3 regions of the Diaphorobacter sp. JS3050 genome follow, and region 3 is predicted to be linked to each of the others. Evidence: predicted binding sites of a transcription regulator. Region 3 holds the regulator's gene; each other region holds the start of a gene.
The links. The regulator FNR, encoded in region 3, switches genes on or off when oxygen is low (the NO sensors DNR and NnrR bind a similar motif). The targets are predictions, from matches to a motif close to TTGATNNNNATCAA.

Region 1: a site for FNR is predicted at 3,009-3,022, ahead of HND92_RS04560 (CZB domain-containing protein). Genes of this name have one in related genera too.
Region 2: a site for FNR is predicted at 2,453-2,466, ahead of cyoA (ubiquinol oxidase subunit II). Genes of this name have one in related genera too.

Annotation. Positions count from the first base shown of each region.
Region 1 covers NZ_CP053553.1:917,346-926,812, forward strand. Annotated here, with positions in the region: gene HND92_RS04545 (5'-nucleotidase) at 1-587, opposite strand, end outside; gene gspF (type II secretion system inner membrane protein GspF) at 584-1,813, opposite strand; gene HND92_RS04555 (LLM class flavin-dependent oxidoreductase) at 1,875-2,906, opposite strand; gene HND92_RS04560 (CZB domain-containing protein) at 3,102-3,626, shown strand; gene HND92_RS04565 (GspE/PulE family protein) at 3,757-5,145, opposite strand; gene gspD (type II secretion system secretin GspD) at 5,158-7,503, opposite strand; gene gspN (type II secretion system protein N) at 7,508-8,320, opposite strand; gene gspM (type II secretion system protein GspM) at 8,337-8,882, opposite strand; gene gspL (type II secretion system protein GspL) at 8,879-9,467, opposite strand, start outside.
Region 2 covers NZ_CP053553.1:2,561,984-2,571,450, reverse strand. Annotated here, with positions in the region: gene cyoB (cytochrome o ubiquinol oxidase subunit I) at 1-1,216, opposite strand, end outside; gene cyoA (ubiquinol oxidase subunit II) at 1,278-2,327, opposite strand; gene HND92_RS12365 (MFS transporter) at 2,638-3,969, shown strand; gene tolA (cell envelope integrity protein TolA) at 4,092-5,138, opposite strand; gene HND92_RS12355 (biopolymer transporter ExbD) at 5,160-5,585, opposite strand; gene tolQ (protein TolQ) at 5,765-6,466, opposite strand; gene HND92_RS12345 (YbgC/FadM family acyl-CoA thioesterase) at 6,463-6,888, opposite strand; gene HND92_RS12340 (pyridoxal phosphate-dependent aminotransferase) at 6,908-8,092, opposite strand; gene nusB (transcription antitermination factor NusB) at 8,186-8,719, opposite strand; gene ribH (6,7-dimethyl-8-ribityllumazine synthase) at 8,716-9,180, opposite strand; gene ribBA (bifunctional 3,4-dihydroxy-2-butanone-4-phosphate synthase/GTP cyclohydrolase II) at 9,184-9,467, opposite strand, start outside.
Region 3 covers NZ_CP053553.1:1,272,127-1,281,593, forward strand. Annotated here, with positions in the region: gene ccoO (cytochrome-c oxidase, cbb3-type subunit II) at 1-615, shown strand, start outside; gene HND92_RS06275 (cbb3-type cytochrome c oxidase subunit 3) at 630-767, shown strand; gene ccoP (cytochrome-c oxidase, cbb3-type subunit III) at 797-1,711, shown strand; gene ccoG (cytochrome c oxidase accessory protein CcoG) at 1,796-3,238, shown strand; gene HND92_RS06290 (FixH family protein) at 3,300-3,578, shown strand; gene HND92_RS06295 (hypothetical protein) at 3,655-3,942, shown strand; gene fnr (fumarate/nitrate reduction transcriptional regulator Fnr) at 3,984-4,727, opposite strand; gene hemN (oxygen-independent coproporphyrinogen III oxidase) at 4,899-6,281, shown strand; gene HND92_RS06310 (sulfite exporter TauE/SafE family protein) at 6,285-7,004, shown strand; gene HND92_RS06315 (cell division protein ZapA) at 7,645-7,989, opposite strand; gene HND92_RS06320 (hypothetical protein) at 7,986-8,225, opposite strand; cobalamin riboswitch at 8,260-8,504, shown strand; gene HND92_RS06325 (TonB-dependent receptor domain-containing protein) at 8,584-9,467, shown strand, end outside.

The sequences.
Region 1 (9,467 bases), 350 kb from region 3:
AGCGGCGTGGCGGCATGGGACACCTCGTGCTGCAGGAAGGCCGGCAGGCCGCCCTGCTGGTACACGCGCTCGGCCTCGTCGGAGAACAGCACCGCGTCGCCGTCGAAGGCGATGCGCACTTCGCGCGGATAGCGGTCCCCGGCGGGCGTGGAGTCGATCATCACCCGCGCGGCGGGAAAGCCGATGGACAGCGCCTCGCGCACATCCGTCTCGTTGGCTGAAAGGAAGAGGTGCGCGCCCAACGGCCGCAGATAGGAAAACGGGTTGCGCCCGCGCGTGAACACGCCGCGCTCGATGCGCATGCCCGCCGCCTTGGCCGAGGCGAACACGCGCATGCCGCTGGCAGGGTCGTTGCGCGACAGCATGACCACCTCGACGCGCGCGGCATCGGGCGTGTTGAACGCCAGCAGCTTTCTCACCAGAGGGAAGGCAATGCCAGGGCGCGCGGGCTCATGCACCAGCTCCAGCTGGCGGCGCATGTAGGCTTGCTCGTCGCCGGCCTCGAACAGGCGGTTCTCTTCCTCGAAGTCGAACAGCGCGCGCGAGGAGATCGCGACGACGAGCTTGTCCTGCAGGGTGGCACTCATTTGACGAACTGGTTGAGCTGGATGATCGGCATGAGCACCGCCAGCACGATCAACATCACGATGCCGCCCATGGCCACGATGAGCAGCGGCTCCAGCACCGTGGCCAGTTGCATGGCGCGGCGCTGCACCTCGGTGCCCAATTGCGTGGCGGCGCGCTGCAGCATGGTGGGCAACTGGCCCGTCTGTTCGCCCAGCCGCGCGAACATGGCCACCAGGCCGGGGAACCGCTTTTTCTGCGCCAGTGCCGAGGCCAGCGGCGCGCCCTCGCGCACCAGCACCAGGGCGTCGAGTGCGTCCGCGCGCAGGGCGCGGTTGTTCAGCGTCTCGGCTGCGGCCTGCAGCGCCTTGAGGATGGGCACGCCCGCGCCTGCCAGCATGGCCAATGTGCCGGCGAAACGCGCCGCGTTGTAGCCGCGCGCCAGCTTGCCGACGAGCGGCAGGCGCAACCAGGCGGCGTCGAATTTCTCGCGCAGCCGCGGCTGGGCCAGCGCGGCGCGGGCGCCGAACGCCAGCAGGACCAGCCCGCCCAGCAACGCCCAGCCGTAGTTGCGCACCACGTCGCTCAAGGCCAGCATGGCCACCGTGAGGAAGGGCAGGGCGCGCTTGGTGCCCGCGAACACGCTGGCCACCTGCGGTACCACGTAGCCCACCAGGAACAGCACGATGACGATCGCGATCACGGTGACGATGGCCGGGTACAGCGCGGCGCCGATGAGCTTGGCGCGCAAGGCCTGGCGCTGCTCCAGATCGTCCGCCAGGCTGTCCAGCACTTCGGCCAGGCCGCCGCTGGACTCGCCCGCGCCGATCACGGCGCAGTAGATGTCGGAGAACTCGCGCGGGTGCTGCGCCAGCGCGCGTGCGAAGGTGGAGCCGGCGTTGACCTCGGCGCGCAGCGCGGCCAGCAGGTGGCGCTGGCGCTCGTCGTCCGCCTCTTCGGCGAGCGCGGTCAGCGCACGCTCCAGCGGCAGGCCCGAGCCCACCAGCCCGGCGAGCTGCCGCGTCCACACGCCCAGCCCCGTGGCGTTGAACACCGGCCGCGTGAACAGCCGCTGCGCCAGCGTGGGGGGTGTTCCGGGGGCGGTGCCAGCGGCCAGCACCTCCACATCCAGGGGCACCAGGGCCTGGGCGCGCAGCAGGCTGCGGGCGGCCTTGGGGCTGTCGGCCTCCAGGGTGCCGCGGCGCACATGGCCTTGGGCGTCCAGGGCTTCGAAGGAATAGGCGGGCATGCGGGAAAGTCAGCGGCGATGGGCGAGCAGGGGCAAACTGGGCGGGCCGCAGTCGACCCGTTCAGCCCGCCATGGTAGCCGCTGCGGGTGACAGTGCCGCGTGCGCCTGGGCGGTGATCTCCAGCGAGCGCAGGCGCAGCGCCGGGTCGTAGACGTCGCTCACCAGCATGAATTCGTTGGCCTGCGTGGCGGCCACCAGCGCCTGCAGGCCCGCGCGCACGGTCTGCGGGCCACCGACCACGCCGACCGCGAGGAAGTCGGCCACGGCGGCGCGCTCCTGCGGCGCGAGGCTCTGCAGATAACCCTCTACGGGCGGCTGCAGCAGTCCGCGCTGGCCGGTGAGAATGCCCAGCACGCGCTGGTAGGTGCTGCTGGCCAGGTACTGCGCCTCGTCATCGGTGGGTGCGGCGATCACGGGCACGCCGATCACCACGTAGGGCTTGGCGCAGGCTGGCGAGGGGCGGAACAGCCGGCGGTAGATGTCGATGGCCGCGTGCAGCATGCGCGGCGCAAAGTGCGAGGCGAAGGCGTAGGGCAGGCCCATCTGCGCCGCCAGCTGCGCCGAGAACAGGCTGGAGCCCAGCAGCCAGAGGGGCACCTGCGTGCCGGCGCCCGGCACGGCGATGATGCGCTGGCCCGGCTGCGCGGGCGCCAAGAGCTGCTGCAGCTCGGCCACGTCGCGGGGGAAGTCGGCCTCGGTCTCCACGCGGTCGCGGCGCAGGGCGCGCATGGTGGCGCCGTCGGTGCCGGGTGCGCGGCCCAGCCCCAGGTCGATACGGCCGGGGTAGAGCTCGGCCAGCGTGCCGAAGGCCTCGGCCACCACCAGCGGCGCATGGTTGGGCAGCATGATGCCGCCCGAGCCCACGCGGATGGTCTGCGTGGCCCCGGCCACGTGGCCGACCAGCACGGCCGTGGCAGAGCTGGCGATGCCCGGCATGTTGTGGTGCTCGGCCAGCCAGTAGCGCTTGAAGCCCAGCGCCTCCACATGCTGCGCCGTCTGCACGGCGACCTGCAGTGCCTGGGCCACGGTGCCGCCCTCGCGCACGGGCACGAGATCAAGCATGGAAAGTAAAGGCAGGGAATGTGTGGTCATGGCACCGATTGTGAGCTGCGGGTGAAATCCGTGCTGCGCCGTGGGTATGGTGGGCAGAGGTTCCCGCATGGTGCATAGCGTTTTGCTATTGATATACTGAATTTGTTTTAAATCAACACACGAAACATATTGTCACTTTTAGCGTCCTGTGCGACGCTGCCAGGAAGTGATGCACGGGGCGTGCGGGGGGTGTCTATGGGGTTCTTCAGCCGTTTGTTTCAGCCGCGTGCCGACGGCCTGGCCGCGCCTGAGGACTGGACTTCGCTGCCTGCGAGCGAGGCCAGCGCGCTGGTGCTGTACGACGAAGAGGCTTCGCGGCTCCTGGCGGCGTTCGACATCGAGGCTGCCATCGTCATGCATGAGCGCTGGCTGCCCTGGCTGGCCCAAGCGCTGGCGGGCGCGCGCGACGAACAGCTGCGCCCCGAAACGGTGGTGGACGACACCTGTTCCGAGCTGGGCCGCTGGCTGCACGGCAGCGGGCGCGTGGCGCTGGGGCACTTTCCTGCTTTCGACATGCTGATGCGCCGCCACCAGTACTTTCACCACCAGGCGGCTGTGCTGCTGACGCATCTGGCGCAGGGCGATCAATTGCGGGCCGAGCAGGCGTTCAAGAGCTGCCAGCATGCGTCGCGCCAGGTGGTGCTGCTGCTCAAGGAGCTGCAGCGCGGGCTGGGCCACGGGAAGCGTCCCCCCCAGCCGATGGCCGCAGGTGAACGCTGAAATTCGCTATTGATATAGGAGCTACTGGCGCTTGTCTGTAATGGTTTTCAATGCAATTTGTATTGAAAACCTAGTCTTGGCAAGCGCGCCGCGCTCCTGTTTTTGAAAGGCGCCGCTGCGGCCTGTCCGCTCAGTCGCGCGTCACACGCAGCACTTCTTCGCGGCTGGTGATGCCGGCGTGGATCAGCCGCTCGCCATCGTCGCGCATCAGCGTCATGCCGCCGGCCAGGGCCTGGGTGCGCACCTCGGCCTCCGGGGCCTGGTTGTGGATCTGTGCGCGGATGGCGTCGTCCACCACCAGCAGTTCGAACACGCCGGTGCGCCCCGCGTAGCCGGTATGGCCGCAGTGCTCGCAGCCTGCACCGTGGCACTCGCCGCAATATTTGCGCACCAGGCGCTGCGCCAGCACCCCCAGCAGCGACGAGGACAGCAGGAACGGCTCCACTCCCATGTCGGTCAGGCGCGTGATGGCGCTGGCCGCGTCGTTGGTGTGCAGCGTGGCGAGCACCAGGTGGCCGGTGAGCGAGGCCTGGATGGCGATCTGCGCGGTCTCGAAGTCGCGGATCTCGCCGATCATGATCACGTCGGGGTCCTGGCGCAGGATGGCGCGCAGGGCCTTGGCAAACGTCAGGTCGATCTTGGCATTGACCTGCGTCTGGCCCACACCGGGCAACTCGTACTCGATGGGGTCTTCCACCGTCATGATGTTGCTGCGCGCGGCGTCCAGCCGCGCCAGCGCCGCGTACAGCGTGGTGGTCTTGCCCGAGCCCGTGGGGCCGGTCACGAGGATGATGCCGTGCGGCTGCTGGATCAGGTGCGCGAGCCGCGCCAGCACCTCGCCCTGCATGCCCACGGCCTCCAGGTTCAGCTTGCTCTCGCTCTTGTCCAAGAGGCGCAGCACGGCGCGCTCGCCATGGGCGTTGGGCAGCGTGGATACGCGCACGTCGACGGCGCGGGTGCCCAGGCGCAGGCTGATGCGCCCGTCCTGCGGCAGGCGCTTTTCGGAGATGTCCAGGTCCGCCATGATCTTCAGGCGGCTGATCAGCGCGGCGTGCAGCGCGCGGTTGGGCTGCACCACCTCGCGCAGCGTGCCGTCCACGCGAAAGCGCACGCTGGAGTGGCGCTCGTAGGGCTCGATGTGGATGTCACTCGCGCCGTCGCGCACGGCCTGCGTGAGCAGGGCGTTGAGCATGCGGATGATGGGCGCGTCGCCCGCGGACTCCAGCAGGTCTTCCACCGCGGGCAGCTCCTGCATCATGCGCGAGAGGTCGGCGCCTTCCTCCACCTCGCTCACCACCGTGGCCGCGCTGGATTCGCTTTGCGAATACGCCGCGCTGATGCGCTGCGCCAGCGTGGGGGCGTCCAGCGGCATGAACTGGTGCACGGCATGCTTGCGCAGCACTTCGGACAGCGCGCCGGCGTCCGGCTGCGGGCCGTGCCACAGCACGAGCTGCTGGCCGTCGTCTTCCAGCAGCAGCTGGCTGCTGCGCGCAAATGCGTAGGGCAGGGGGTGGCGCATGCGGCGGGCCCCTTACTGCGGGCTGTAGGGCGACTGGCCCATGCTGGGCGGCGTGGTGGTGCGCGCGGGCGGCTGGGGTGCGAGCGGCGCCAGCGGCGCAGGTGTGGCCGGGGGCTGCACGGGCGCGGCGGGAGAGGCGGGGGCGGGCAGGGGCGGCAGCACCGGCGCCTCGGACACACCGCTCATCATCGTGCTGGGCGCGGGCTGCGTGCTTTGCTGCAGCGCGCGGATGGCCTCGTAGCGGTCCACCATCAGCGCGTCGCTGGTGGCGCTGTCGCGGATCACCATGGGGCGCAGGAAGACCATCAGGTTGGTCTTCTGGCGCGTGCGCTTTTCATTGCGGAACAGCCCGCCCACCACGGGCAGGTCGCCCATCACGGGCACCTTGTCCTGGCCCAGCGAGTAGTTGTCTTCCAGCAGCCCGCCGATCACGATCACGCTGCCGTCATCGACCAGCACGGTGGATTCGATGGAGCGCTTGCTGGTGGACGGCCCGTTGGTGTTGGTGAGCGTGCCCGCCGCGATCTTGGATACCTCTTGGTACAGCGTGAGCTTGACGGTGCCGTTTTCGTTGATCTGCGGGCGCACGCGCAGCATCAGGCCCACGTCCTTGCGCTCCACGGTGGTGAAGGGGTTGACGGCGCCGCTGTTGCCGCCAGTGTTGGCATACGAGCCGGTGGGAAAGGGCACGTTGTCGCCGATGATGATCTGGGCCTCTTCGTTGTCCAGCGTCATCAGGTTGGGGGTGGACAGCACGTTGGCGTCGCCCGTGTTTTCCAGGAAGTTGGCCAGCGCGCCCAGGTAGTAGTTGCCGTTGACGCGCGGCGCCACGGCCAGGTTGAGGCCCGCCGAGGGCAGGGCCGTGCCGATGGAGCTGACGTCGCCGCTGGCCGCCGCCAGCGCCAGGTTCAGGATGTTCTGGCCGCCCACGCCGGAGTTGCTGCCCAGCACGCCCATGGTGCTGCCGTTGTTGCCCATCACGCCCTGCCACTGGATGCCGAACTCGGCCACCTTGTTGGCGCTGACCTCGACGATCAGGCTCTCGATGAGCACCTGCGCGCGGCGGCCGTCCAGCTTGTCGATGACGGCGCGGATCTCGCGGTACAGCGGCTCGGGCGCGGTGATGATGAGCGAGTTGGTGGACGGGTCGGCCTGGATGATGCCGCCGGTGGACGGCTGGTTGGCATCGCTGCTGCCACTGCTGCCCTGGCCCGTTCCCAGGCCCGAACTGCCCAGGCCCCCGGCATTGCCGCTGGCATTGGTGCTGTTGCCCAGGCCGCTGGTCTGGCCCAGGCCCGATGCGCCGGTCCGCGTGAGGCCACCCGACAGGTTGCCGGCTCCCATGCCGCCGCCGCTGCTGGTGCCGCTGCCCCCCGCGCTGCCCAGCGCTGCGCGCAGGGTGGTGGCCAGCTTCACGGCGTCGGCGTTCTTCAGGTACACCACGTGGATGTTGCCGCTGGCAGCGGAGCTGCCCGGCGCGGCCGGCTGGTCCAGCCTGGCCACCAGTGAGCGCACCAGCGCCACGCGCGCCGGGTTGGCCGCGCGCACGATCAGCGCATTGCTGCGCGGCTCGGCCAGCAGCGTGGTCTTGAACGAATTGTCGGTCTGCCCCTGGGCCACGCCCTGCGCAGTGCCTGTGGCAGTGGCGCTGCCGCCCTCGATCAGGCGCGACACCAGCGGCGCCAGGTCGGTGGCAATGGCGTGCTGCAGCGGGATCACCTCCAGGTCGCTGGCGTTCGACACATCCATGGCCGCCACGATGCGCGCCAGGCGCTGCAGGTTGTCGGCGTAGTCGGTGATCACCAGCGAGTTGTTGCCGGGGTTCACGTTGATGGTGTTGTTGGGGCTGATCAGCGGGCGCAGCACCGGCACCAGGTTGGCCGCGTTCTCGAAGTTGAGCTTGAAGATCTGCGTGACGATCTGCCCGCCCGCGGGCGTGCCGCCCGCGCCGCCCTGGGACACGCTCACGTTGCCGGTCTGCAGCTTGGCATCGGCCTCGGGCACGACCTTGTACAGGCCCGCCGACTCGACCACCGTGAAGCCCTGCAGCCGCAGCGCGGCCAGGAACTGCTGGAAGGCCGCGTTGGGCTGCACCGCGTTCTCGGTCACCAGCGTGATCTGGCCCTTCACGCGCGGGTCCACCACCACGTTCTTGCCGGTGATGGTGGCCATGGTGCGCGCCACGGCCTCGATGTCGGCGTTGGCAAAGTTCAGCGTCACCGGCTCGCTGGGCCGCACGCTGCCGGCGCGCTGCCCGGAGGTTTGTGCATGAATTTGGCTGCTAACGCCCGTCAATAAAGCGCTGGCAGCTATCAAATGAAGAGTGAACCGCAGGGAATGGCGGGGCAAGTTGGTCATAGGGTCAACCCACGGTGATGATGGAGCGCGCGCCACTGCGCCGCCCGATGATATTCAGTAGATTCGCCAGGGCCGCCTCCCGCCCGGGCGCGGCGCTGGCCTCGCCCGTGAAGCGCAGGCGTTTGCCCACCCACTGGCCGCTGCCCGACAGCAGCAGCGCGCCCTCCAGGGTGGACAGCTGCAGCGTGGGCGCGCCGCCGCCCTGCACCTGCAGCCGGTAGCTGCCCATGGGCCGCAGCGTGGACAGGCGCGAGGACAGGCCCAGCGCATCCAGCTGCACCTGGCCCTGCATTTGCAGGCGCCCCGCGGCCCATTGCAGCGCGAACGCCTGGGTGCGCAGCTGCAGGCGGCCCTGCGGCTGCACGGTGTTCCAGGGGGTGCCCAGGCCCGCGAGCGCCGCAGCCGGCCACTGGCTCTGGCCATCGGCCACCTGGGCGCGCACGGCACCCAGGCCCAGCGCCACCTGCACCTGCAGCGGCGCGGTGGCGGGAATGCAGCAGTCGGCCGTCAGGCGGGCGCTGAGCCCGTTCCACGCGGGGCGCAGCTGCCACTGCAGCCGGCCGGGCAGGGCGGCCTGGTCCTGGCTGTCGGCGCCACCGGTCAGTACCAGGCGGGCCGAGCCGTTCCAGACGGTGCCGCGTGCCTGCTGCAGCTGCAGTTGCCCGCCGCTGGCCTGGTGCACGCCTGTGGCCAGCCAGCGCGCCGGGGCCCATAGCACCAGCGCGGGCAGCGCGCCCAGGCACACGCCGGCCACGGCCCAGCGCCAGGGCGCGCGCGGCAGTGTCAGCGAAGGGGTCGGGCGCAGGGAGCGTGGCACGGGCAGGGGGCGTGGACTATTGCGGGGGCAGCGCCAGCACCAGCGTGCCGTCCCAGCGGACGGCGGCCGCGGCGGCGTTGGCGGGCGCGGCGCTTTGCACCAGGCGGGCTTCCAGCGGCACGGCGCGCGCGGTGCTGCGCGCCTGGTTCAGCCACTGGGCAAGGGCCTCGGCGGGGGCGCCCTTGAGGGTGACGGTGGCGCGGTCGCCCGCGACGTTCATCTGCGCGGCTGCGCCCAATTGCTGCGCCAGCGTGGTCTGCAGCGTGCGCAGGGCCTCGCCGCCGGGTGGGCGGGGCGCGTCCTTGAGCTGCAGCGCTTCGGCCTGCAGGGCCTGCATGCGCTGCAGTTGCGCGTCCACGGCTGCGTGGCGTGCGCCCGAGCCGCGCAGCTGCTGCAGTGCGGGCGCCAGCAGCACCCACCACAGCAGGGCCAGCCCCACCACGGCCGCGGCGGCCAGCACCAGGGACTGTTCGCGCGGCGCCATGCGGGCCCAGTGGGCGCGCAGCGCGGCCAGCGCAGGGGGAACCGGCGCGGGCGAGTTCGAAGCGGTGCGGGCGTTCATGGGCGGTCCTCGGCGCGCACCAGCAGGGCGCCATCGCGCGGCTGCGCGCTCAGGCTTTCCGCGGCCAGGCGCTGGTTCATGGCGGTGAGTTCCTCGGGTGCCAGCTCCAGGCCCCGCAGGCGCAGCTCGCCATTGGCATATTCGATCTGCGTGGGCACGCGCGGCGGGGGCAGCGCGGCACCTGCGGCGGCCATGAGCGGCTCCAGGTCGCGCCGCGACACGCTGCCGGCGGCCTGGCGCAGCTGCGCCAGTTCGCGCTCCATCTGCACCGGTGCATCCACGACGACCTTGACGTGCGGGAAGGTCTGGGTCAGCGCGTTGCGCACGCCGGCCTGTTTGGCCGCCAGCGCCTGGCGGTCCTGCCACGCCCAGAGATTGAGCCCCACGACCTGCACCACCACGGCCACGGCCAGTGCCCAGCGCGCGGCCCGCCATTGGGGTGCGCGCGCAAAGGCGCTGGCGCCGCTGCCCAGCTTGCGCAGCGCGCGCGTGTGGCCGGTGCTGGCCAGGTCGAACTGCGCCAAGTCCCAGTCGCCACGCGCGGCCACCAGCGCGCGCTGGCTGGCGGTGTGCAGCTGCACCGGG
Region 2 (9,467 bases), 1.3 Mb from region 3:
TGCCGCCGATGGCGAAGGTGCACATGAAGCCTACCGTCCACAGCATGGGCACGCTGAAGCGGATGCGGCCCTTGTACATGGTGAACAGCCAGTTGAAGATCTTGGCGCCCGTCGGGATCGAGATGATCATCGTGGTGATGCCGAAGAAGGTGTTCACTGTGGCGCCCGAGCCCATGGTGAAGAAGTGGTGCAGCCACACCAGGTACGACAGGATGGTGATACACACCGTGGCGTAGACCATCGAGGTGTAGCCGAACAGGCGCTTGCGCGAGAACGTGGCGACGACCTCGGAGAACACGCCGAACGCGGGCAGGATCAGGATGTACACCTCGGGGTGGCCCCAGATCCAGATCAGGTTCACGTACAGCATGGGGTTGCCGCCCAGGTCGTTCGTGAAGAAGTTGGTGCCCAGGTAGCGGTCCAGGCTCATCAGTACCAGCGCGGCCGTCAGCACCGGGAACGATGCCACGATCAGCGCGTTGGTGCACAGGGCAGTCCAGGTGAAGACGGGCATCTTCATCAGGTTCATGCCCGGCGCGCGCATCTTGATGATGGTGACGATCAGGTTGATGCCCGACAAGGTGGTGCCCACCCCCGCAATCTGCAGGCCCCAGATGTAATAGTCGAGACCCACGCCAGGGTCCTGCGCCCCGAGGTTGGACAGCGCCAGCCAGCCAGAGGTGGAGAACTCGCCCAGGAACAGCGAGATCATCACCAGCACGGCGCCGCCGGTGGTCATCCAGAAGCTGAAGTTGTTCAGGAAGGGAAACGACACGTCGCGCGCGCCGATCTGCAGCGGCACGAGGTAGTTCATCAGGCCCGTGACGAAGGGCATGGCCACGAAGAAGATCATGATCACGCCGTGGGCCGTGAAGATCTGGTCGTAGTGGTGCGGCGGCAGATAGCCCATGTTCTCGCCAAAGGCCATGGACTGCTGCAGGCGCATCATCACCGCGTCGGCAAAGCCGCGCAGGAACATGACCAGGCCCAGGATCATGTACATGATGCCGATCTTCTTGTGGTCGATGGAGCAGATCCAGTCGCGCCACAGCGGGCCCCACAGACGGAACTTGGTGAGGCCGGCCAGCATCACGATGCCACCCAGGACCACCGCGATGAAGGTCCACAGCACGATGGGCTCGTGCGCCATCGGGATCGAGTCCCAGGTGATGCGGCCCAACAGCCAGTGGGCTGGGGTAGTTTGTTCAGACAACATATCGAATCTCTTGGCTAATGGGCCCGGCGCCGGCTTGGCGCCCGCGTCGGGTCCGTCAAATTCACTGTTGGGTGGTGGCCTCGGGGAGGGCGGCTGCGGGCTGCAGCGCGGCCAGGATCTGTGGCGCGTTGCCTGCGGTGCATACGTCCTGCGGCAGCGTCAGACCGTTGGCTTTGACGAAGGCTTCGCCGCCGAGCGCGTCGATAGCCATCATGTCGTGCATGCACATCTGCCCGTCTTCCACGCAGCGGTTGAGCACCTTGCCGTACAGGCCGTCTTCCACTGTGGAAAAGCGCTGCACGGGGTCGCGCTGGCTGGGCTTGGCCAGTTGCAGGTAGGTGGTCTTGTCCAGGGGCTTGCCTTCGGTCTTGGCCTTGTCCACCCACTGGGCGAACTCGGCATCGCTCAGGCCGTGGAACTTGAAGGTCATGCCGGAGAAGCCGGGGCCGCTGTAGTGCGAGGCGAGGCCGTGGAACACGCCGGGCTTGTTGATGATGGCGTTCAGCTCGGTCTGCATGCCAGGCATGGCGTAGATCATGCCGGCCAGGTCGGGCACGTAGAACGCGTTCATGGTCGACGTGGCGGTGAGCTTGAACAGGATCGGGCGGTCCACAGGCGCGGCCACCTCGTTCACCGTGGCAATGCCCTGCTCGGGGTAGAAGAACAGCCACTTCCAGTCCATGGCCACCACCTGCACTTCCAGCGGTTTGACGTCGGCGGCCAGCGCGCGCTGGGCGTCGATGCGGTCCAGGGGGCGGTAGGGGTCCAGCTTGTGGGTAGCGATCCAGGTCAGCGCGCCCAGGGCAATGATGATCATCAGCGGCACGCTCCAGATCACCAACTCCAGCGAGGTGGAGTGGTGCCAGTCGGGGTCGTACTCGGCGTCGGTGTTGCCCTGGCGGTACTTCCAGGCGAACAGCAGCGTCAGCAGGATCACCGGCACGATGACGATCAGCATCAGCACCGTGGCAGTCACCACCAGGTTGCCCTGCTGGGCAGCGATATCACCCGCCGGGTTCAATACAACGGCCTTGCTGCAACCAGCCAGGCTGGCTGCGGCCAAAGCCGCGGCGAGCCAGGTGGGCCCGCGGAGTTTCTTCAGTTGGAGCATTGCTAGGCGTGTCAAAAAGCGTGCACGGCCTTGCGTCGCGCGGGCGGGCGCGGCGCTAGGTGTAAACGCGAATTACTGGACGGAGACGAATGTAATACGCCTAGCGCATTTGTCGATTGGACATTTTGTCCAGGGTCAAACTTATGGCGTGATGGCAGGCCGGATGCGGCCTGCAGGCGCGACCATGGCGGCGCGGATGGCCGACTGGGCGTGAGGGTTTTCCCGCGCGGGACGTCAGTGTAAGCGTACTTGTTGACCGCGGGGCTTGCGTGTAGAACGGAGCTGTGTCTGCAAAGCAAGGAGTACGGTCATGAGTAGCGGTTCCGTCGCATACCCCGTTTACGGCCCCGAGAGCGCGGCATCGCTGTCGCGCGCGCACACCGACGAAGACGTCACCCCGGGCGAGATCGCCGTGGGCGTGATCATCGGGCGCGCGTCGGAGTATTTCGACTTCTTCGTATTCGGGATCGCCTGCGTGCTGGTCTTCCCGTCGCTGTTGTTCCCCTTCATGTCGCGGCTGGACGGCACGCTCATGGCCTTTGCCATCTTTGCCATCGCCTTCATCGCCCGGCCGCTGGGCACCGCCATCTCCATGGCCGTGCAGCGGCGCTGGGGGCGCGGCACCAAGCTGACGCTGGCGCTGTTCCTGCTGGGCGGCTGTACGGTGAGCATGGCCTTCCTGCCCAGCTACCACGTGGCGGGGCTGGCAGCCGCCGGGGCGCTGGCGGTGCTGCGCTTCGGCCAGGGGCTGGCGCTGGGCGGCTCCTGGGACGGGCTGCCGTCGCTGTTGGCGATGGCTGCACCGCCGGAGCGCCGGGGCTGGTATTCCATGGTGGGGCAACTGGGCGCGCCCGTGGGGTTTGCATTGGCCGCCGGGTTGTTCGCCTACCTGTACGGCAGTCTCTCCAGCGAAGAATTCCTGGCCTGGGGCTGGCGCTACCCGTTCTGCGTGGCCTTTGCGATCAACGTGGTGGCGCTGTTTGCGCGGCTGCGCCTGGTGGTGGGGCAGTCCTATGCCGAATTGCTGCAAGAGAAGGAACTGGAGCCCGTGGGCGTGGCCCGCGTGATGCGCGAAGAGGGGAGCAATGTGGTGCTGGGCGCCTTTGCGGCACTGGCCAGCTTCGCACTCTTTCACGTGGTGACGGTGTTCCCGCTGTCGTGGTTCGCCCTGTTCTCCGACCGCTCCATGGCCGAGGTGCTGTGCGTGCAGATCGCCGGCGCATTCCTGGCCATCGGCGCGGTGGTGGCGTCGGGGCGGTTGGCCGACCGCATGGGCCGGCGCAACCTGCTGGGCTCCATGGCCGTGCTGATTGGCCTGTTCAGCCTGGCCACGCCCTGGCTGCTGGGCGGTGGCGCGGTGGGCGGCACGGTGTTCCTGCTGCTGGGCTTCGTGCTGCTGGGCCTGTCGTACGGCCAGGCATCGGGCACGGTGACGGCCAACTTCTCCACCCAGCACCGCTACACCGGGGCGGCACTGTCGTCCGACCTGGCCTGGCTGATCGGCGCGGCCTTCGCGCCGTTGGTGGCCTTGGGGCTGTCGGCACGTTTCGGGCTGGGGGCGGTGACGCTGTATCTGCTGTCGGGCGTGGTCTGCACACTCGGCGCGTTGCGTATCAATCGCCTCATCGAGCAGCGCAGCTGAGTTCGATTGGCTGTCGGTTGTTATCGAAAATGATAGCTGCCGGCGCTTGACTCAAATAGGTTTCACAGTGTTTTCAATTTGAAACCATTGAGGGACAAGCGCAGGCAGCTCTCTTTTTTGCTTCAGTCGCGCGGGCGGAAGCCGATCACCAGGGACGACGGCACGCGGCCGTCCACGTCGCGCGGCAGGGTTTCCGTGCGGTGCAGCGCACGAATCACCGCGTCGTCCCACGCCTTGTTGCCGCTGGACTGGGTGATGCGCGCGCCGACGATGGTGCCGTCCGGAGCGGCGCGCACCTCGACCTCGGCGCGCGGGTTGCCCGAGATGGTGTCGGGATAGACGATGTTGGGGCGTACCTTGGCGGCCACCTTGCCACCGTAGCTGCCCGAGGGGCCGGAGCTGCGCTGCGCGGTGCCCGTGGCGGTCTCGCCGCCCGTGGCGCCTGGCAGCCCCTGCATCATGCGGCGCAGGTTCTCCTGGCGGAGCGCTTCGGCCTCCTTGGCTTCACGGGCTTCCTCGGCCTTGCGGCGCTTGTCCTCGGCCAGCTTCTTCTGTTTGTCCTGCTCGGCCTTGGCGGCCTTCTCCTTCTCGGCCTTGGCGGCCTTCTCCTTCTCGGCCTTGGCGGCCTTCTCCTTCTCGGCCTTGGCGGCCTTCTCCTTCTCGGCCTTTTCGCGTTCGGCTTTCTCGCGCTCGGCCTTCTGCTGCGCCAGCAGGCGTTCCTTCTTTTCCTGCTCCAGCCGCTCGCGGCGCTCTTCTTCCTTGCGCTCGCGTTCGCGTTTCTCGCGCTCCAGTTGCTGTTCGCGCTTTTTCTTTTCTTCTTCCAGGCGCTTCTTCTGCTGCTGCAGGGCGATGTCGGCCTCGCGCGTGTCGGCTTGCTCCGGACGCGGTGGTGGCGGTGGAGGCGGCGATGCGGGCGCGGGCTCAGGTGCGGGGGTAGGGGCCGGAGCAGGGGGTGGGGGCGCCTCCACGGCGCGCAGCGCCGCTTGCTGGGGGACGGCGGACCAGAGTTCGGCCTCCACCGCCGGTTGGTCGGAACTGCTCTTCCAGTTCACGCCCCAGGTCAGCGCGCCGATCAGCGCGGCATGGGCGAGTACCGCCAGGGCGATGGCCCGCATGCGTCCGGGCGGGCGGGGCGGGGCAAACTGGTCGCGGTCGTTCGTGGCGTGCATTAGATCGTGTGAAAGTTCTCGTCAGCCGCCGCTCTTCACCGCCAGGGCGACGCGTGCCACGCCCGCCTGTTGCAGCGCAGACATGGCCTTCATCACCGCGTCGTACGACACGTTCTTGTCGGCGCTGATGAGCACGGGTGTGTCCTCTGGCTGGTCCTTGAGCCAGTTCTTGGCGGTGGCGCCCAGGTTTTGCAGCGGCACGGTGCGTTCGTTGCCGTCGGCCTTGAAGCGGATGCTGCCGTCCTTGTCGACGATGACGTCCGCGCGCGTCTTGGGCACCTTGGCGCCTTTGCCCACGGAAGGCACGTTCACCGAACTGGGCGTGAGCATGGGCGCGGTCACCATGAAGATGATGAGCAGCACCAGCATCACGTCGATGAACGGCACCATGTTGATTTCGTTCATGGAGCGGCGGCGGGTGCCGCTGCGTGAGGCCATGGCAGGCATTTCAGTTCTCCATTGCGCTGAGCAGTGCGCGCTGTGGATAAAACGGACGTGTCCGATGCCAGCAGACGCCGCGCAAGGGCCGTCCCGCCGCGCTGAGCAATCGATCCCCTTTCCCGCAGTGGGTAGCGCTGCGAGAGAAGGGGGAAGCCGCGCAGCGGCTCAGGGGGATGTCCTTCATCTCAATGCCCCGAGGGGGATGCGGGGTGTGCGCCCAGGTTGCGCTGCAGGATGTTGGAGAACTCCTCGATGAAGGTCTCCTGGTGCGTCGCCACGCGGTCGATGTCGCGTGCGAAGCGGTTGTACGCAATCACGGCGGGAATGGCGGCGAACAGGCCGATGGCGGTGGCCACCAGCGCTTCGGCGATGCCGGGCGCCACCGTGGCGAGCGTTACCTGCTCCATGCCGGCGAAACCGGTAAAGGCGTGCATGATGCCCCAGACGGTGCCGAACAGGCCCACATAGGGCGACACCGAGGCCACCGAGCCGAGGAACGAGAGGCTGGACTCGATCACGTCCATCTCGCGCTGGAAGCTTGCGCGCATGGCGCGGCGCGCGCCGTCCAGCAGTGTGCCGGGGTCGCTGATGCGGCGTTCCCGCAGCTTCTGGTATTCGCGCATGCCGCTGGCGAAGATGCGCTCCATCGGGCCGGCGCTCTTGGCGTTGTGCGTGGCGCTGGCGTACAGGTCGTTCAGGCTGGTGCCCGACCAGAAATCGCGCTCGAAGTCTTCGTTCAGAGCCTTCACGCGCTTGAGCGCGAACAGCTTGCGGAAGATGGCGGCCCAGCTGGCCACGGAAACCGCGAGCAGCAGCAGCATCACCAGCTGCACCACCCAGCTGGCATTGAGCACCAGGCTCAAGATGGACATGTCTTGGGAATTCATGATGAGGAGAGTCGTTCCAAAAGGGACCCCGGAATGCGTGCAGGGCGCATGGTGGCGGCATCCACCCAGCCAATGCGGATGGTGCCTTCGCACAGCAGTGCGGGGGGAGAGTCGGGGATCATCTGCTCTGGTTTCAAGAGCGCCTGCTGCTCGATTGTGAGCGAAGCGCGGCCCCCTACGCGCAGGCTGGCGGTAACAATCAGTTCATCGTCCAGGCGGGCGGGGCGCAGGTAGCGCAGGCGTGCGTCGGTTACGACAAACATGCCGCCCGTGAGTTCCCGCAATCGTTGCTGGCCCAGGTCCCGCGAGCGCAGCCACTCGGTGCGCGCGCGCTCGAAGAACTTGAGATAGTTGGCATAGAACACGATGCCGCCGGCATCGGTGTCTTCCCAGTAAATGCGAACGGGCCACTCGAAAGCCATGCTGGCACGCCTGGAGGGGTCAGCCGATCAGGCGCTGCAGGCGCGCCACCGCTTCCTGCAACTGCGCCATGGAGTTGGCCGTGGAAAAGCGCACGAAGCGTTGGGTGTCGGCCGTGCCGAAGTCGCGCCCCGGCGTGATGGCCAGGTGGGCACGGCGCATCAGCTCGTAGGCGAAGTCCCAGCTGCCGGCGACGCCCAGGCGCTCGGCGGCCTGCGTGCAGTCGGCCCAGGCGTAGAAGGCGCCATCGGGCTGCACCGGCACCGTGAGGCCCAGGGCATCGAGTGCGGGGATGAAGTAGTCTCGCCGCGCCTTGAACTCCGCGCGGCGGCGTTCGTACTCGGCGATGCTGTCCGGCTCGAAGCAGGCCAGCGCCGCATGCTGCGACACCGTGCTGGCGCAGATGAACAGGTTCTGCGCCAGACGCTCCACCACGGGCACCATGGCTTCGGGCACCACCATCCAGCCCAGGCGCCAGCCGGTCATGTTGAAGTACTTGCTGAAGCTGTTGATGCTGATGATGTCCTCGCCCAGCGCCAGCGCCGTCTGGCCGAAGGCGTCGTCATAGGACAGGCCGAGGTAGATCTCGTCGATGATCGTGAGCCCACCCTTGCCGCGCACCACATCATGGATGCGGCGCAGTTCGTTCGGCGCAATCGAGGTGCCCGTGGGGTTGGAGGGCGATGCCAGCAGCACGCCGCGTGTCTTGGTACCCCATGCGGCCTCGACCTTGGCGGCGCTGAGCTGGAAGCGCTCCTCGGCCGTGGTGGGGATCAGCACCGCTTTGCCTTCCGCCGCGCTCACGAAGTGGCGGTTGCATGGGTAGCTGGGGTCGGGCATCAGGATCTCGTCACCCGCGTCGATCAGCGCCAGGCAGGCCAGCTGCAGCGCGGCCGATGCGCCGGCCGTGACCACGATGCGCCGCGCCGGCACATCCACGCCAAAGCGCTCGGCATACCAGCCGCTGATGCGCTCGCGCAGCGCCTCCAGGCCCAGGGCGTTGGTGTACTGCGTGACCCCGCTGCGCACCGCGCGGTCGGCCGCCTCCACCACCAGCGGGGGCGCGGTGAAGTCGGGCTCGCCGATGTTCAGGAAGATCATCGGCTCGCGGGTGCCGGCGACCTCGCGCGCCAGGGCCTGGGCGGCCTTGGCCACTTCCATCACGTAAAAGGGTTCGATGCGCTCGGCGCGGGTGGAAAACTTCATGGCGATGCAACGTGCAGGCACCCGCCGGCTGAGGCCAGCGGCGGGTGCGCTGAGGGAACGAACAATGCGAAGAGGCGCAAGAGGGCGGGGCCTTCAGCCGCGGGCGGCGGCCTTGTCGGCCGCGACCTCGGTGGCGCGCAATTGCGGCGCCAGGCCGTTGAGCACGCCGTTGACGTACTTGTGGCCGTCGGTGCCGCCGAACTCCTTGGCCAGCTCGATGCACTCGTTGATGACCACGCGCCAGGGCACGTCCTGGCAATGTTGGAATTCGTATACGCCGATCCACATCACCGCATGCTCGATGGGCGAGATCTCGCTCATCTTGCGGTCCAGCTGGGGCGCGATCAGCTCGTCCATGTACTGGGCGGTGGTGATGCAGCCGTGCAGGAGCGCGTCGTAGTGCGCCGCGTCGGCCTTGTGAAAGCCCGACAGGTCGCGCGTGAACACGTCGATGGCGGTGGCGTCGTTGCCTCCCACCAGGTGCTGGTAGAGCGCCTGCAGGGCGAATTCGCGCGCGCGGCTGCGGCCCGACTTGGAGCCGGCCTTGCGCGCGCCGGTGCCGGTGGTGCCGGTGCGCGGCTGGCGCGGCGGCCGCGCGGATGGCGTGGGGTGGGTGGAATCGGTCACGACAGCTCCTCCAGCAAGTTGGCCATTTCCACGGCCACGCGGGCCGCGTCCACGCCCTTTTCTGTCTGGCGGGCGAGGGCCTGTTCCAGGTTTTCGGTGGTGATGATGGCGTTGGCGATCGGTACCTGGTAGTCCAGGGCCAGGCGGGTCACGCCCGCGCCGGATTCGTTGGCCACCAGCTCGAAGTGGTAGGTCTCGCCGCGGATGATGCAGCCCAGCGCGATCAGCGCGTCGTACTCGTCGCGCTCGGCCAGGGCCTGCAGCGCCACGGGCACTTCCAGCGCGCCGGGCACCAGCACATGGCGGATGTGCTTTTCCTGCACGCCCAGGCGCAGCAGCTCTGCACGGCAGGCCGCGGCGAGGGTGTTGGTGATGCTCTCGTTGAAGCGGGCCTGCACGATGCCGATGTGCAGCTTCTTGCCATCGAGCTTGTCCGCGGTTCCTTTGTCTGCGCCAAACATGTCTTATTCCTTGGGGATGTAGCCGGTGATTTCGAGTCCATAGCCCACCATGCTGGGCATGCGGCGCGGCTGGCCCATGAGCTGCATCTTGGCCACGCCCACTTCGCGCAGGATCTGGGCGCCCACGCCGTAGGTGCGCAGGTCCATGCGACCGCGCTCGGGCGCCTGGGCGGCGCGGGCCGTGCCTTCGAACTGCTCCAGCAGTTGCTCGGCACTCTCGCCGCAGTTCAGCAGCACGGCCACGCCCTGGCCGTGGAGGTGGATGTATTGCAGGCTGGCGTCCAGGC
Region 3 (9,467 bases):
AAAGCATCCACCGGCTTCACGCACGAGAAGGTCGAAACCAGCAACTTCCTGATGATCGTGCTGATCTTGCTGGTTGTGGCCGTCGGCGGCCTGGTGGAAATCGTTCCTCTGTTCTTTCAAAAATCGACGACTGAGGCCGTTCAAGGCGTGAAGCCTTACACGGCAGTGCAACTGATCGGACGCGATATCTACCTGCGCGAGGGTTGCTACAACTGCCACTCGCAGATGATCCGTCCGTTCCGTGCGGAAACCCTGCGTTATGGCCACTACTCGGTGGCTGGCGAGTTCGTCTACGACCATCCCTTCCAATGGGGTAGCAAGCGCACTGGGCCCGACCTGCATCGCGTGGGTGGAAAGTACAGCGATGAATGGCATCGCATTCACCTGAACAATCCGCGCGACGTGGTGCCCGAATCCAATATGCCCGCCTATCCCTGGCTGGAAAAGAACCAGATCGATCCTTCCGTCGTCGCTCCTCGCATGAAGGCATTGCGCACGGTCGGCGTCCCGTATACGGATGAGGAGATCGCCAGCGCCGCCGAGCAGGTCAAGGGCAAGACAGAGATGGATGCCGTGGTGGCCTATCTCCAGGTTTTGGGCCGTGCGCTCAAGTAATTGAGGAACTGGTCATGGACATCACCACCATGCGTATCGTGGCCACGCTGGCGTCGCTGGCGTGTTTCGTGGGCATCTGGTTCTGGGCCTTCATGCGCCGCAACCGGGCCCGGTTCGAGGAGGCAGCACAGTTGCCCTTCGCCGAGGACTGAAGAAGTCTCCACAAGAAAAGAGATAACCCATGAGCGATTTCACGAGTAACTTCTGGTCCTTCTACGTGGCCGGAATCACCATTATCGGTATCGTGGCCTGCGGCTTGCTGCTGTGGATCACGTCCCGCAAGAAGGTCGAGGCTACGGCCGACAACACCACCGGTCACGTCTGGGACGAAGACCTGACGGAAATGAACAACCCCATGCCCCGTTGGTGGATGTGGCTGTTCATCATCACGCTGGTATTCGGTGCTGGCTATCTGGCTGCCTATCCCGGATTGGGGACCTTTAAGGGTAAGTTGGGCTGGACGCAGCTGGGCGAGTACCAAGCCGAAGTGGACAAGGCTAACGCAGAGTTGCAGCCCCTGTATGCGCGGTTCGAGGCCATGCAGCCCCAAGAGATGGCGGCCGACACAGCGGCCATGGCAATTGGTGAGCGTCTGTTCATGAACAACTGCGCGCAGTGTCATGGTTCCGATGCCCGCGGCAGCAAGGGCTTCCCCAACCTGGCCGACGGTGACTGGCTGCACGGCGGTGCGCCTGATCAGATCCAGAAGACCATCCACGATGGGCGCATTGGCGTCATGCCTCCCATGGCGGCCGCCGTGGGCTCGCCGGAAGATGTGCGCAACCTCGCCCACTATGTCCTGAGCCTGTCGGGAAGCCCGCATGACTCCCTGAAGGCGTCTATGGGCAAGTCGAAGTTCACTGCGTGCGCTGCATGCCACGGGATGGACGGCAAGGGCAATGTGGCCCTGGGTGCCCCTAATCTGACGGATGACATCTGGCTGCATGGCTGGGGCGAAGCTGCCATCACCGCTATGATCAACAATGGCAAGACCAACGAGATGCCTGCCCAAGCGGGCAAGTTGACCGATGCACAGATCAAGGTGTTGACGGCATACGTCTGGGGTTTGTCCAATAAGGCCGGCGCCCCGCGCTGATGCTCCCTGTGCGGCCGGCTCCCCGTCGAGGGGCGCCGGCCGTTTTGCGTTTTGGAAGTTGCACTTCCTTTTTGAGATTCCACCATGAAGCCAGCCGAAGGTCAGCCCCGTAAGGTGATTCCTATCACGCCAGTGGGGGCCGAAAGTTCGCAGACCGAGGTCATTTCGCTCTATGAGGCGCAAAAGAAAATCTATCCACGCTCGATAAGTGGAGTGTTCGCCCGTTGGCGTTGGGCGATGGTGTTTCTGACACAGCTGGTTTTCTATGGCCTGCCATGGCTGGAGTGGGGCCAGCGCCAAATGGTGCTCTTTGACCTCGGAGCACGCCGTTTCTATATTTTTGGTTTGGTGCTTTACCCGCAGGACTTCATTTATCTGACGGGTTTGCTGATTATTTCCGCGCTGTCGCTTTTTCTGTTTACCGCAGTGGCGGGACGCCTGTGGTGCGGCTTCTCCTGTCCCCAGACCGTATACACGGAAATGTTCATGTGGATCGAGCACAAAGTCGAAGGCGACCGCAGTGCCCGTATGCGCCTGGACAATGGTCCGTGGACATTTGAGAAGATCTGGAAAAAATCTGTCAAGCAAGCCATTTGGATTGCGGTCGCGTTCTGGACCGGCTTCACCTTCGTGGGCTATTTCGTTCCGATTCGCGAGCTGGGGGAAGAGTTGCTGGCCCTGCAAGGAGGGTGGCAGATATTCTGGGTGATCTTCTATGGGTTGGCCACGTACGGCAACGCAGGATTCCTGCGCGAGCAGGTGTGCAAATACATGTGCCCTTATGCGCGTTTCCAAAGCGCAATGTTCGACAGGGACACGCTGGTCGTCTCTTACGATCCCGAGCGCGGCGAGCCTCGCGGGCCCCGTAACAAGATGGTAGACCACAAAGCTGCGGGACTGGGTGACTGCATCGATTGCACGCTGTGTGTCCAGGTCTGCCCAACGGGTATCGATATTCGCAACGGACTGCAATACGAATGCATTGGTTGCGGTCTCTGCGTGGACGCTTGCAATACCGTGATGGATAAGATGAAGTATCCGCGCGGGCTGATTCGTTTCTCGACGCAGAACGGCGTCAAGAACCACTGGACCCAATCGCAAATGCTCAAACGCGTGCTGCGACCCCGTGTGTTGTTCTATTCAGCGGTGCTGGTGGTGTTGTGCATCGGCATGCTGGCCAGCTTGGTGGTACGCACCCCGTTGAAGGTGGACATCGTGCGCGACCGCGCTGCGCTCTCGCGCATCGTGGCGGGAGGCAAGCTGGAAAATATCTACCGGCTGCAGATCATGAACGCCACGGAGGGGGCGCAGCGCTACACCATCAGCGCCCACGGCATGGAAGGGCTGGAAGTGGCGTCCGAGACCGCAATTGACATCGGACCGGCGGAATCCCGATGGGTGGTTGTCCGTCTTCAAATTCCGTATGGCTCAGCATCTCCTGGATCGCATACGGTGTATTTCGATATTCAAGCGCAGGGTGATAAAGCCCAAGTGGCAGAGAAATCCGTGTTCCTTGTACCCCGCTGAAGGCGGTCGTGGAATGCAAATGAACAAGCTGTGCTCATAAATGAGCGAGGAGTTGGTATAAATGCCGAGTAATTCCCCCATGAATCTGGAAGACGCAGGAAAGCCTTGGTGGACGTTTGGCCATGTCTGGCTTGTCATCGCGGGGCCGGTGATTGTCATCATTGCGGGCTTCGTGACCCTCTGGCTGGCCGTGAGCCAACCTGACCCCGTCATCGCGGAAGACTATTACCAACGGGGATTGAACATCAACGAGACCCTGAAGGAGTCTGGGGGCGACATGACGCCTGCCATGAAGGGGCGCAACCATGCAGCTACTCCGCTGGAGGATCAACCGCGCTGACCGGCAGGGCGAGTCCTCTTTGCATGCCGGAGAACAGATGCTAGGCTGTCAACTACACCTGCTAGGAGATGGGCGAATGTGGATGCAACGATTGATGTGGATCGCGTGGCCGGCCTTTTTGATGGCGGGCGTCATGGAAATGGTGGTGTTCGCCTTCGTGGATCCAGAAGCGCTGCAGTGGTTTGATCAACCCCTGCATCTCTCGCGCGAAGGTGTGTATACCATCGCCTTCTTCACGTTCTGGTTCGTACTCATGGCTTCCAGCGCATTGACGACGCTGTTGTCACTCTCGCCCTTTGAGTTGAATCGCTGCCCCGTGCCCAAAGGGGCGCGGCCGGCTGATTGCGCCAAATACGTTTCCTGATCTTTCCGCCGATCAGTTATGAATGAGCAAAAAACCGAGGCTTAATGGCAGGCTTGCTGGCTGTTGACAATTCGCTTCAGCGCATCGGTATCGACGATGCGCACATGGCGCTGTTTTACTTCCACAATACCTTCTTCCACGAACTTCGAAAACGTGCGGCTGACGGTTTCCAGTTTCAATCCCAGGTAGCTGCCGATCTCTTCGCGTGTCATGCGCAGCACCAATTCGGATTGTGAGAAACCCCGGGCATGCAAGCGTTGTACGAGATTCAACAGGAATGCGGCAAGGCGTTCCTCGGCACGCATACTCCCCAGCAACAGCATGACCCCATGCTCGCGAACAATCTCGCGGCTCATGATCTTGTGCACATGGTGCTGTAGTGCCGTTACTTCGCGCGACAACTCTTCAATACGATCGAAAGGCATGACGCATACTTCGGCGTCTTCAAGCGCTACCGCATCGCAAGTGTGACGGTCGCTCACGATGCCATCCAGGCCGATGATCTCGCCCGCCATTTGAAAACCTGTCACTTGGTCGCGACCGTCTTCGGTGGCGACACAGGTCTTGAAGAATCCGGTGCGGATGGCAAAAAGGGATGTGAAGGGTTCACCGTTCCGGAAAAGCGTGCCGCCACGCTTGATCTTGCGTCGTACAGCAACAATGTCATCGATGCGCTTGAGTTGCTGGTCGTCCAGACCCACGGGCATGCACAGCTCACGCAGATTGCAGTTTGAGCAGGCAACTTTGATGGTCTGGAGATTCGTATGCATGGGAACCCTGTTCATGGCTTGAGCTTACCTCTGAACGGCTGGGAGACATGGAATGCCGTAGGCCGTTGGACGACTTTGAGCCGAAGTCAAATTGTCGCCACAAGGACCTTATGGGCGCTTGATCAACGTCAAGGACTCATGGGGGACTCTACGGCACAGTGATATGAAAGTGCAAGGAATCCCGTCATGACCGTTGTTACAACAGAGCTCCTGCGTCGCTTTGACGTCCCAGGGCCGCGCTACACCTCTTATCCGACTGCTGATCGTTTTGTCGAGGCTTTTGGCGAGCGGGAATACATCCTTGCGCTGCAGCAGCGTCGCGTGGGGTCGGTAGCCAAGGCGATGCCTTTGTCGCTTTATGTCCACATCCCGTTTTGTGAATCGCTGTGCTATTACTGCGCGTGTAACAAGATCATTACCCGGCATCCAGAGCGGGCAGAGGTCTACTTGCGTTACCTCAGCCGTGAGATCGACCTGCATACGGCGCACTGCGGTGTGGGTCAGCATGTGAGCCAGCTGCATTTCGGCGGAGGCACGCCTACTTTTCTGACGGATGACGGTTTGCGCGAACTGATGGGCATGCTGAGGCGCAGTTTCGTCCTCGTTCCGGGGGGGGAGTACTCCATAGAAGTGGACCCCCGGACCGTGGATGAAGCGCGGCTGGGATTGTTGGCGGAGCTGGGTTTCAATCGCCTGAGCTTTGGCGTGCAGGATTTCGACCCTGAAGTACAAAAGGCCGTGCACCGCATTCAGCCTGCCGAAAAGGTGTTCGCGTTGGTCGATGCGGCTCGCAAGCTCGGGTTTGAATCGGTGAACGTGGATTTGATCTACGGGCTGCCGCGACAGACACCGGAGTCGTTTGATTGCACCTTGGCGCAGGTAGCCGAGCTGCGGCCAGACCGGATCGCGCTGTATGCGTACGCTCACTTGCCAGAACGCTTCAAGTCGCAGCGACGCATCATCACGGCCGAGTTGCCCATGGCTTCGGCCAAGGTGTCCATGCTGGCCCGGTCACTTGATGTGTTCCAGGAAGCCGGCTACGTCTACGTGGGCATGGACCATTTTGCGCTGCCTGACGATGCGCTGGCGGTGGCCAAGCGGCAAGGCAGGCTGCACCGCAATTTCCAAGGCTATAGCACGCAGCCCGATTGCGACCTGATTGGTCTGGGCGTTTCTGCCATCGGGCGCGTGGGCGCTACTTACAGCCAAAATGTGAAAACGCTGGACGAGTATTACGACTGCATTAACCAGGGGCATTTGCCTGTGGTGCGCGGGCTGGCGTTGACCAAGGACGACTTGGTGCGCCGCGCAGTCATCATGGCGTTGATGTGCCAAGGTGAATTGCTGTTTGAGCCGTTGGAACAGTCCTGGCTGATTGATTTCCGCAGTTATTTCGATGCGGAATTACAGCAACTGCAAGAAATGGCGGCTCAGGGCTTGGTGAAAATCAGTGATGAGGGCGTTGAAGTCACGCCCATGGGATGGTATTTCGTGCGCGGCGTGGCCATGGTGTTCGACAAGTATCTACAGGCTGACCGTAACCGCGCTCGCTTTTCCCGGATTATTTGATCCATGCTGTGGGCGCTGGCCACGACGGCCTTCCTGATGGGGCTGATGGGAGGGGCTCACTGTTTGGCGATGTGTTCTGTTCCCTGCGCGGCGCTTACGGGGCTGGGTGGCACGCCGGACGCCACCCACACCATTCAATGGGCGTCCCGCCGCGGAATCCTCCAACGGGTAGCGCAGTTTCACGTGGGGCGCCTGATTGGCTACGGCGCCGCAGGGGCGGTGGTTGCGCTGGCTATGGAGCAACTCGCATGGCTGGGGCAAAGCACCTCGGCATTGCGCCCCCTTTGGACGCTGATGCACGTGCTCATCCTCGCGTGGGGCGGGATGATGATGGTGCAAGCGCAGCAGCCCTTGTGGGTTGAGCGGGCGGGGCGTGCTGCCTGGGCGAAGGTCAAGCCCTTGGTCTCTCGGCCTGGCGGGCTCCTGACCGCGGGTGTGGCCTGGGCGCTCCTGCCATGCGGCCTGCTGTATACCGCACTGTTGACTGCCGCACTCAGCGGAAGCGTGCTCCGCGGAGCCTTGTGCATGGTCCTGTTTGGCGTGGGAAGTGGTGTATGGCTGGTGTTGGGGCCGTGGACATTTGGCCGCATTCGCGCTTGGATCGGCGTGAAGGGTGGGGCGTGGGGGTCTCGGCTGGCAGGTGGTGTGCTTTTTTCCCTGGGTGCATGGGCGCTATGGATGAAGGTTGTCCATGGGCAGCCGGCGCCGTGGTGCGTGCCCTGAAAACAGCGTTTTGTGGAGCCACAGCGGCTCTGCGAAGCATGCCGTGGCAAGCCAGTGGTGCACACTGAGACGCTCAGGTGTGACGTATCGCTGTCAGATCTCTACCAGCGGAAGTGACGAGTCTGTTCTCATCGACGTGGAGAAATCCAGCTACGCATCGCTGCCTTACTGGATGCGCCATCGTGCGTATGAGGGCGCGCTGCGTGTCGGCGTGATTGCCGAAGGACTGGGAAACGCCCGAACCACGCCAGGATATTTGCCATCGGTGCGACGACTACCAAGGTCTGCTCTGTGCCTTGCAGATGGGTGGGTTGCGCGCGCTGGCCGCGGAGCGCCGGATTTTCTGAGCAGGTATTGAGGTCACTGGCACTCACCCGGAGCGAGGGCGCAAGCGATTACCGGAGAAAAGGTGTCTGCGAATGCCACCGGACCGGCATCCTGAACCGGGGGTTCAGGTGGGCGAGGGCAGCCAGGCGTTGGGTTCATCTGACGCGAGATGATCACGCTCACCGGGCGATGTACCAAGCCCGTGCTCAATGAGCATTGGTTCAAGGAAATATAAAGCCCGGCAGCACCGCAGACATGTTCATTGTAGTGGGCTGCCCGTGTGCAGCCAGGGGCCAGGCTTTTGCCGTAATGGTTATAGGAGGCGCCCATCCTCGCCCAGCGCCTCGTCCAGGCGCAGGAGCAACTGCTGCACGCGCTCATCGCTGTCGTGCACATGCGGCGCGATCGGGGTGGGGGCGATGCGCGCAGGGGCTGAGGCGGCTGCCAAATCGGCGGCTTCGCGGTCGGCGATCTCGAAAGCCAGATTGAGGGCCGCCAGCACGGCGATGCGCTCGCGCGCGCGTACCTTGCCCGCGTCACGGATGCGCGTCATGGCGGTATCCACGCGCTCGACCGCCTCCAGCAGGCGCGACTCCTGGCCGTCCGGGCAGGCCAGGAGATAGCTTTGCTGGAGGATCTGTACCTCGATCTGCTTCATGGCGCGTCTTTCGTCTCGGCAGTGCCGGGGAGTTCGGGCTCGGCAGGCAGGCGGTCCAGCAATGCGTTCACGCGGGCACGGGCCGCCTGCAGGCGGGATTGGAGGGAATCGCGCTCCTGGGTGAGCGCCGCGACCTGTTGCGCCAACAGGGCATTGGTGCGCTGCAACTCGGCATGGCGCAGCAGCAGCCGCTCAACGCGCTCGGCGATCTGGTCGATGGAAGAGGGGGAGGCCATACGCTGCCGATTGTAGGGATCGGCGTGCGAACCATCGTAAAATTGCGCAGTTGGTGCTAGCGGCGTGGTTCACATGCCGCAGTTCAACGGGAAGCAGGGAGGGGCCCTCCGCCATGGAGTGCGTCCTGTGCCTGCGCTGCCCCCGCAACGGTCAGCGGATGAGCCGTACCTCGGCTCCCTCTTCATTGACAAGCCACTGAGCGCCTTGAACAAGCGTTTGGGAAGGCGATGCAGAGCGTTCCGCCAGCCCGGATACCGGCCAACGAGGTGGCTCCGCGTTTCCTTTTGTGAAACCTGGGCCGTTATGCCCAGGTGCCGACGGGGAGGTCGGCCGTGGCGATCTCTCTGTTTGCCCCACATGACAAACACCCGTCCGTTCAATGTGCGCTTGAGTGCGCTTTCCGTGCACGCGCGCGTCGCCGTGCTGCCGCTGGCGCTGGCCGCCGCTTTCCCCGCCGTGTCCCAGACCCTGCTGGCCCAGGCAGCCACCGAACCCCAACTGCGTGAAACCGTCATCACGGCAACCCGCGTGGCCCGGCCGCTGGCCGACATCGTGTCCGATGTGTCCGTCATCGACCGTGAAACCATCGAAGCCAGCGGCGCGGTAGGCGTCATTGACGTGATCTCGCGCCTGCCAGGCGTGCAGATCACGCGCAATGGCGGCCAGGGCAGCAGTGGCAGCGTCTACCTGCGCGGCGCGGAGTCGCGCTTTACCGCCGTGTACCTGGACGGCGTGCGCCTGGACTCGCAATCCACCGGCGGCGTGGTGTGGGAGCAAATCCCGTTGTCGCAGATCGACCGCATCGAGGTCGTGCGCGGGCCAGCGGCTGCTGTGTACGGCTCGGATGCCATGGGAGGCGTGATCCAGCTCTTCACCAAAAAGGGCGAGGGTGCGCCGGCGCCCTACGTGGGCGTGGGCCTGGGCAACCAGGGCACGCGGACGGTGCAGGCCGGCGTGAGTGGCGGCACCGAGCAGGTGGACTATGCGCTGGGGCTGTCGCATGAGCGCGCCGATGGCTTCAGTGCCCGCGTAGGCTCCGCCTACAACCCGGACAAAGACGGCTACCGCCGCACCTCTGCCAATGCCCGACTGGGCGTGCAGTTCGACACGACCCATCGCCTGGAGGGCACGCTGCTCGCCAGCAACCTCAACTCGCAGTACGACGGCAGCAAAACGGCCGACGACCGCAATCACCACCAATTGCGCACGGCCAGCCTGGCATGGCTGGCCAAGTGGAGCGA